Regions from separate parts of the Sporolactobacillus terrae genome, predicted to be linked through region 2. Evidence: a T-box and tRNA genes for the amino acid it is inferred to sense, from the RefSeq annotation. Region 2 holds a T-box; the other holds one or more tRNA genes.
What was found. A T-box is a leader RNA that pairs with one kind of tRNA and senses whether it is charged. The one in region 2 lies ahead of pheS (phenylalanine--tRNA ligase subunit alpha), so its partner is inferred to be a tRNA-Phe.

Region 1 (4,428 bases), 1.1 Mb from region 2:
CGGTGGAATTGGCCTTTGTTAAAGAGTACAGCAAATTCGTGAATATTGATCGGAAACACAGTGATGAGGATGTTCCGCGTGGTGCATGAGTAGAATTATATCGTGAATCCGAATAAAAATAATTATAACCCTGTTAATGTTCGTGTCCACATTGACTTTTCAAGCAATTACCTGTTAGACTAGACAGTGGCTTTAGTGAACTAAAATATTATTTTTTAAAAGTTGGGGGCTAAATGAATGTCTTCTGTTGTTGTTGTTGGCGCACAGTGGGGCGATGAAGGAAAAGGCAAGATTACCGACTACCTTTCGGAAAACTCGGAAGTAGTATCGCGCTACCAAGGCGGAGATAATGCCGGGCATACCATTGTTTGGAACGGCAAAACCTATAAATTACGGTTGATGCCGTCAGGGATCCTATACAGCGAAAAGATCTGCGTTTTGGGCAATGGTATGGTGATCAATCCAAAATCGTTGTGCAAGGAACTGGATTATATGATGGAAAGCGGTGTGCGCACGACGAATCTGCGGATCAGCAATCGCGCGCATCTGATCCTCCCGTACCACTTGAAACTGGATATGCTCGAAGAAGAAAGCAAGGGCACATCCAAAATCGGCACAACACAGAAGGGAATCGGCCCTGCATATATGGACAAGGCGGCACGTGTCGGTATTCGGATGGCGGACCTTCTTGAGCCGGAAACATTCCGTGCGAAACTGGAAAAGAACTTGAAAGAAAAGAACCGTCTTCTCGAGAAATTTTATGACAGCGAAGGCTTTGATATTAAGGACATCTATGATGAATATATTGGCTATGGTGAACGCCTGAAACCGCTCGTGTGCGATACGTCCGTTGTTCTGAATGACGCACTTGACGCTGGAAAACGCGTGCTGTTTGAAGGCGCTCAAGGATGCATGCTTGATATTGATCAAGGCACGTACCCATTTGTAACGTCATCCAACCCAGTTGCCGGTGGTGTGACGATTGGTGCCGGTGTCGGTCCGTCAAAAATCAATCATGTTGTCGGCTGCGCGAAAGCTTATACAACACGTGTTGGCGATGGTCCGTTCCCAACCGAATTAGAGGATGAGATTGGCGATCAAATTCGTGAAGTGGGCCATGAATACGGAACGGTAACCGGGCGGGCGCGCCGCGTCGGCTGGTTTGACAGTGTGGTTGTCCGCCATTCACGCCGTGTCAGCGGTTTGACGGATCTGTCCCTTAACTGTGTCGATGTTCTTACCGGACTTGAAACGGTAAAAATCTGCAAAGCTTATAAATATAAAGGCAAGCTGATTGAAGAGTTCCCGGCAAGTCTGAATGTCCTTGCCGAATGCGAACCGGTCTACGAAGAAATGCCTGGATGGAAAGAAGACATCACCGGAGCAAAATCATTGTCTGAACTTCCGGCGAATGCGCGTCACTATATTGAACGCATTGCACAACTGACTCAAGTCGGTTTGTCACTGTTCTCTGTCGGTCCGGACCGCACACAAACCATTGAGGTGCGCAATCCATTTCGCTAATCAGAAAATAAAAGAATAAAAAATCACGTCATGGCTATCCTTTAAAGGCCATGGCGTTTTTACTTTCCGGCATAACGCAAAGGCTGTGAAACCAATGCGCGAGGCGTAGGTAAAGGTTCAAGATTTGCTCGTTTTTCCGAATAAAGAGTAGACCTTCTCAGAAAAAGGGTTGCAAATGCATAAAGACCGTGTTAAAATATTTCTTGTGCCGCAAAAAGACAAGCATTTGCAGCTTATATCATCGCGGGGTGGAGCAGTCTGGTAGCTCGTCGGGCTCATAACCCGAAGGTCGTAGGTTCAAATCCTGCCCCCGCAATTATGGATCCGTGGTGTAGGGGTTAACATGCCTGCCTGTCACGCAGGAGATCGTCGGTTCAAATCCGATCGGATCCGCCATTATTATGGCTCGATAGCTCAGTCGGTAGAGCAGAGGACTGAAAATCCTCGTGTCGGTGGTTCGATTCCGCCTCGAGCCATGTTCTCCAAACATAAGCGTTTACCGCACTTTATAAAACGTACTTAAACAGGACAAAATCCTTGAGGTAATCAGGGGTTTTGTCCTGTTTCCTATTTCTGGTTTTATGACATTGTCTCAAGGAGTGTGTTAAAATATAAAAGAATTTATCTAAGAAAAGCGGCAGATGAATGAAGAACATGCCGCCAATAAAACGAACAACGATTGCGAAAGAATAATTGCACGGGAAATAAATCACAAGAACGTACAAGGAGTCTGCTCATAATGGAAAATAAAATTCTTGTTGTTGATGATGAACAGCCAATTGCTGATATATTGCAGTTTAACCTGGAGAAGGAAGGATACGAAGTTGTTTGCGCGTACGATGGAGAAGAAGCGCTGAAAAAGGTTGAAGAAGAAAATCCGGATATGATCTTGCTCGATGTGATGCTGCCGGTCAAAGACGGTATGGAAGTGTGCCGTGAAGTAAGAAAAACACATAATATGCCGATTATCATGCTGACGGCAAAAGATTCGGAGATTGATAAGGTACTCGGGTTGGAAATGGGCGCTGATGATTATGTAACCAAACCGTTCAGTAATCGAGAGTTGATTGCACGCGTCAAGGCGAACTTGAGGCGGCACAAACAAGAGGATACCGAAGAGGAAAAGAAACAAGTCAACAATATTGAGATCGGCGATTTAACCATTCACCTCGATGCCTATGTCGTCACCAAGCGGGGGAAAGTGATTGAATTGACGCACCGGGAATTTGAACTGCTTCATTATTTAGCGGAACACATCGGCCAAGTCATGACCCGTGAAAAGCTGCTGCAAACGGTATGGGGCTATGATTATTTTGGGGATGTACGGACGGTCGACGTCACGGTAAGACGATTGCGTGAAAAAATTGAGGATAATCCGAGCCGACCGATGTGGATCGTTACTCGGCGCGGGGTCGGCTATTATCTAAAGGAACCCAATCAGGAGATCAGTGATGAATAAGGTTGGCTTTTTTAAATCAATACAGTTCAAGGTGGTCTTGATTTACACGCTGCTTATTTTGCTTGCCATGCAGTTGATCGGTGTCTACTTTGCCGATCGCGTCAAGACAATTACTCTGGATAGTTTTGAAAACTCACTTGAGAGCCAAAGCCAGCTGATTGCATGGAATGTTGGCGAAGCGATTCGTCAAGCGCAAGAGTCAAATGTGGAAGATCCGAATCATGTGGCAGATCAGATTCAGAACCAGCTCTTGGAGATTGATGCCAACATCCGCGAGATTGAAGTGATTGACGATAATATGGTGATTGTTGCAGCCGATGAAAAGCATCGCGATGCCGTTGGCAAACGGACCACAAATCAATTGGTCGTTCAAAACCTTTCATCCACTTCAACGAATAAATTTCGGCGTGCCGACCGGTCGAGCGGTGAACGTATCGACATTGTGACGACACCGATTATGGTCGACAACCATCGATATGGGATGCTTTACGTAGAAAAGAGTTTTGAAAATGTCTATGAGCAGTTGCAGCAAATCAACCAGATCTTAGCCACTGCGACCATTTTTGCACTCTTGGTTACGGCTATCTTAGGCTTTTTCTTGGCGAGGACAATTACACGGCCACTCGTTCAAATGCAGCGGCAGGTCATGGCGGTTTCTCAAGGAAACTTTACCCGAAAAGTACAAATGACCGAACCGGATGAGATTGGGAAACTGGCCACGTCGTTTAATAACATGACATTGAAACTGCGTGAAGCCAATGCAACAACCGAATCGGAGCGGCGCAAATTAAAATCCGTCTTGACGTTCATGACCGATGGCGTCATTGCAACGGATCGAAAAGGCAATGTCGTGCTGATGAATAATCGCTCTGAGCAGCTGCTTAATGTGTACCGTCATGATGTGACCGGAAACTCGATTCTGGATTTGTTAAAGATTCGCAAAGACTATAAAATTATGGATCTCTATAATATGGAGAACTCGATCGTGCTCGACTTCAGTACGGATGATGAGACGATCCTGCTGCGCGCCAACTTCTCTGTTGTAAAAAAAGACAGCGGACTGGCTAATGGATTAATTGCCGTCATTCATGACGTTACGGAGCAGGAGCAAGTGGACATGGAACGTCGCGAGTTTGTTGCCAATGTGTCGCATGAATTGCGCACACCGCTGACCACAATGAAAAGCTACCTCGAAGCGCTTCAGGATGGCGCAGTGGAAGATCCCGCCCTGGCAAGTAAGTTTCTCGGTGTGACGCAGCGAGAAACCGAACGGATGATTCGGCTTGTGAATGATTTGCTGCAATTGTCTCGTCTTGATTCTAAAGACTATAAAATTCATTTGGAACGTACGGATTATATCACTTTTTGCCAAAGTATCATGGATCGATTTGAAATGTCGAAAAAACAGAATATTGAATTCGTTCGCCAATTTCCAAAGGGGTCTT
Region 2 (4,428 bases):
ATCAGCAAACTGAGTCAGCAATTCCGCTGCACGATCCGCTGCGGAAACAACGCGATTGCGATCAATTCCTTTTTCATAACGGCTGCTGGCATCGGAGCGCAGCTGCAGTCTGGCAGCCGTCCGGCGAATGGAAATCGAATCGAAAACGGCTGCCTCAAGCAAAACATTTTTCGTTGCTGCAGAAACTTCCGTATTTTCGCCGCCCATCACACCGGCGACTGCTACACCTTGCTTGCCGTTAGTGATCAGAAGATCCTCGTTTGTCAGCTTGCGTCGTTGTCCATCCAGGGTCGTGATTTCTTCATTCTCTCCCGCTGCACGAACCAGTACGCGTTCCGATCCGAATTGATCATAATCAAACGTGTGGAGCGGCTGCCCGTATTCCAGCATGACATAGTTTGAACTATCCACAACATTGTTAATTGGCCGAACGCCGGCCGCGATCAATCGAAGCTGCATCCAGCGCGGGGAAGGCTTCATATTAATTCCGGTCAGCAGACGTGCACCGTAATAAGGAACTTTTTTCGGGTCGGCAATCATGACCTGAATTTTCTCACTTGCCTCTTGATCCGACTCTTCAATATGCGGTTTGGCTAAGTGAAGTGGACGGTCAAGAATCGCGCTGACTTCATAGGCAACACCGATCATATTCATACAATGCGCACTGTTCACTAAAATATCCAATTCCAGAAGTGCATCATCCAAATTTAAGAAAGGAAGCGCATCCGCCCCGACTGGCACTTCGTCATCAAAGACGTAGATCCCGTCTGCGTATTCCTTTGGTACATAATTATGATCAAAGCCCAGTTCATCTAGCGAACAGATCATTCCGTTCGACACTTCACCGCGCAATTTAGCCCGTTTGATTTTAACATTGCCGGCGATTCTTGCACCGACCGTTGCAACCGGTACTTTTTGACCGGCAGCAACATTTGGCGCACCACACACAATTTGCACCGTCTCACTGCCAAGGTTCACTTGGCATAGATGCAGCTTTTCTGCTTCCGGATGCTGCGTGCATGACTCAACTTTGCCGACAACGATTCCTTTTAATCCTTCGCCGGGATAATTGAGATGTTCCACCTCAATTCCGGCGTTGGTAATTTTATTTGCTAAATCTTCCGGTGTAATACCGTCTAAGTCAACGTAGTCCTGAAGCCAATTATAAGAAACCAGCATGGTTTAATTTTCCTCCTTAAGCCCGATAAAATTGTTTTAAGAAACGAATATCGTCGGTGTAGAAATGGCGAATGTCTTCAATCCCGTACTTCAGCATCGCAATCCGTTCCGGTCCCATGCCAAATGCAAAACCGGTATACTCGCTCGGGTCAAACCCAGACATCCGAAGGACATTCGGGTGTACCATTCCGGCACCGAGAATTTCAATCCAGCCGGTTCCCTTGCAGACGTTGCAGCCATGACCGCCGCACTTGAAACAGGAGATATCCATTTCCACCGATGGTTCGGTGAATGGAAAGAAGCTTGGACGCAGACGGATTTCACGATCTGCCCCGAACATATGCTTGGCGAATACCGTCAGAATTCCTTTTAGATCGCTTAAGCGAACCTTGTGATCCACATAGAGTCCTTCGATTTGCATAAACTGATGGGAGTGCGTCGCATCGTCATTATCGCGGCGGTATACCTTGCCCGGACAAATAATTTTCACCGGGCCAACTCCTTTATGCTTCTCAAGCGTACGTGCCTGCACCGGTGACGTATGGGTACGCATCAGAATGTCATCCGTAATATAGAAGGAATCCTGCATATCGCGAGCCGGATGATCCTTCGGCAAATTCAGCGCTTCGAAATTGTAGTAGTCTTGCTCGACTTCAGGTCCTTCTTCAATCGAGAAGCCTAAACCGATAAACAAATCCTCCACTTCGCGAATGATTGATGCGAGCAAATGATGGCTCCCCGGTACGGTTTTTCTTCCCGGCAGCGTGACATCAAGTTTCTCCGATTCGAGTTTCAGGTCAAGCAGTCTGGCTTCTAAATCGGTCTTCTTTTCTTCAATTCTCGCAGCGATCAATTGACGAACCTCGTTGGCAAGCTTGCCGACATCCGGCCGTTCTTCCTTGGAAAGCTTACCCATGCCTTTCAAAATTTCCGTAATCGGTCCTTTTTTGCCGAGAAAACGGACATGCGCTTCTTGAAGTGCCTTCAACTCATCCGCTGAGTCAATGTTGCTCAGTGCCTGCTGACGCAGCTCAAGCAATTTCTCTTTTAACATCTGTCTTCATCCCTTTGCACTTTTTTCGGAAACCAAAAAAGCTCCGCCCCTGAAAAGGGACGAAGCGTCGCGGTACCACCCTCGTTGACAGTCTCTGATCGACTGTCCACTTAAAACGTTTAACGGCGCGTGCCGGCGCATTCTAGACCGGCATGTCTACCGGTGTTCAAACGGCAACTCAAGAGTGAATTCATTCGATCCGACCCATAAGCAGGCTTCCAGTCGACGGCCTGCTCTCCCTGAATGGTAAATATCGAAGTACTGCTCTCCATCATCGTTTTTCCATTCATATCGGTTCATCTCATGAAACATGAATCCGATCTTTCATTTATGCGTGTACTCCTAGTATAGGCAATTCAAGTCGCTTATGCAAGCCTTGCTGATTCAAGCCAATAAAGCAGAATACCGGATGCCACGGCGACATTCAGCGATTCAGCACGGCCAGCCATCGGGATCTTTACCTGCCGATTCATTTGTGCCAACAGTTCCGGTGACGCCCCGTTGCCCTCATTGCCGACAACGAGTCCATAATGAGGACTGGACACCTTAACCTGATGCAGCTCATCGCCTTGAAGGGAAGAACCATATAATGGAATGTTCAGCTGTTTCATTTCGTCAGCCAGCGTAAACAAGTTCTTATGGATCACCGGAAGATGGAAGTGCGACCCTTGCGCGGAACGCAGCGTCTTCGCATTGTAGCCGTCAACACACCCATCCCCGAGATAGATCGCGTCCAGTCCGAAAGCGTCCGCAGTTCGGATCAGCGTCCCTAGATTTCCTGGGTCTTGTACCCCGTCAACGAGTAAAAAACGTCCCGGTTTAAGAGCAAGCGATGAGCTTTTCATATCACAAACAGCAATAATGCCTTGTGGGGTTTCCGTTTGTGATAACTCGGTAAAAATTTTGTGGGTCACCTGAAAGACTTCAATAGAATCAAGCGGCCAATCAGCTGGAAGATGAAAAGCTTCATCAATCAGAATCGAGTGCACATGTTCCTTGGCAGAAAAAACCGCTTCCTGTGCAAGATGCGGTCCTTCAATCAAATACATTTGCTCCCGTTCGCGCCATTTTCGCGTTTTTAATTTTTTCCATAACTTAACTTTTTCGTTTTGCAAAGACACCATTCGACGCACAATGAGAACTCCTTCTAAGCAGTAAACACGCGGCATGCTCGCTGCTTTGTCTATTCAATCTGTACTTATACCCAATTTTTTCGCATAATTGCGCTTTCGCTACCCATACTATACCATAGTTCAACTCATTTCATTGCTAGAAAGGAGCATGTCATTCATGGATTTAGACATTCGCCGTGCTGTGCTGCATAATCTATCGGGCAATAATAAGCAGCAACTGCAAGATACCGTGGTTGATGCCATTCAAAACGGTCAAGAAAAGATGCTTCCCGGCCTCGGTGTTCTCTTTGAAGTCATTTGGAACAAGGCCGATTCTTCGTTTCGCGATCAAATGCTGGCGCGTCTAGAACAAGGTGTCTAGCAAGCCGCAAGGCAACAATCGGGAGCTTAGGCTTCCGATTGTTTTTGTTTCCGCGTAAAATGCATTTAAAAACGATCCGTTTTCCAGCAAACAAACGCATTCTTTTGAAAGAGAGAAGCATAAGGCTGCTTTTTCTCATCCATTCCAAGCAGAAGATCATGAATGAAATCCGTTTCATCGCGTTCAATGAACGTTTGAAAAGTGATCGAGTCGCTCGGCATTGCCGCAGTCACTTGCCCCTTTTCACGATAAAAAAGAATCGTTTCAGAACCGACGCTTAACAAAAGACGTTCCCCACCCGTCAGGTGCTTCGAAAAAATCGGCTCCAGTTTCCGGCAAAGCTTAGGAAGCCGTATGACTTTCCACATCGTCCTTGTATTGTCTTGGCGATGCGCGCCCCATCGTTCAAACCATTGCCGCAGCGCATGAGATTCCGGCATTTGTACACTCATCATTTTTCCTCGAGGCCAAGCTTCTATCACACGGTGCACTAATGCAGGTAGAGCTGCTTCATGTCCTGGCAGATAACAGCATTCCTGCAGACCGACGCTTTCGTGATCGAATGCTTCCCATCTGAGATAGGCAACCAATTGCTGATTACAAAAAGCAGCGAAACCGCCACCTGCTCGATTGTTCAGCCACTTGAACTGCCCGTTCCAGTAAGCCGCTGATCGAATCGTCGGACCGACTAAGGATTGATT

Region 1: it encodes a tRNA-Phe, which carries the amino acid that the T-box ahead of pheS (phenylalanine--tRNA ligase subunit alpha) is inferred to sense. The anticodon was not compared.

What each region holds. Positions count from the first base shown of each region.
Region 1 covers NZ_CP082837.1:2,751,381-2,755,808, reverse strand. The annotation lists gene dnaB (replicative DNA helicase) at 1-89, shown strand, start outside; gene K7399_RS13110 (adenylosuccinate synthase) at 238-1,524, shown strand; tRNA gene K7399_RS13105 (tRNA-Met) at 1,767-1,840, shown strand; tRNA gene K7399_RS13100 (tRNA-Asp) at 1,845-1,920, shown strand; tRNA gene K7399_RS13095 (tRNA-Phe) at 1,928-2,000, shown strand; gene yycF (response regulator YycF) at 2,264-2,983, shown strand; gene walK (cell wall metabolism sensor histidine kinase WalK) at 2,976-4,428, shown strand, end outside.
Region 2 covers NZ_CP082837.1:1,682,170-1,686,597, forward strand. The annotation lists gene pheT (phenylalanine--tRNA ligase subunit beta) at 1-1,179, opposite strand, end outside; gene pheS (phenylalanine--tRNA ligase subunit alpha) at 1,196-2,233, opposite strand; T-box leader at 2,286-2,517, opposite strand; gene K7399_RS08020 (TrmH family RNA methyltransferase) at 2,599-3,357, opposite strand; gene sspI (small acid-soluble spore protein SspI) at 3,524-3,727, shown strand; gene K7399_RS08030 (GNAT family N-acetyltransferase) at 3,793-4,428, opposite strand, start outside.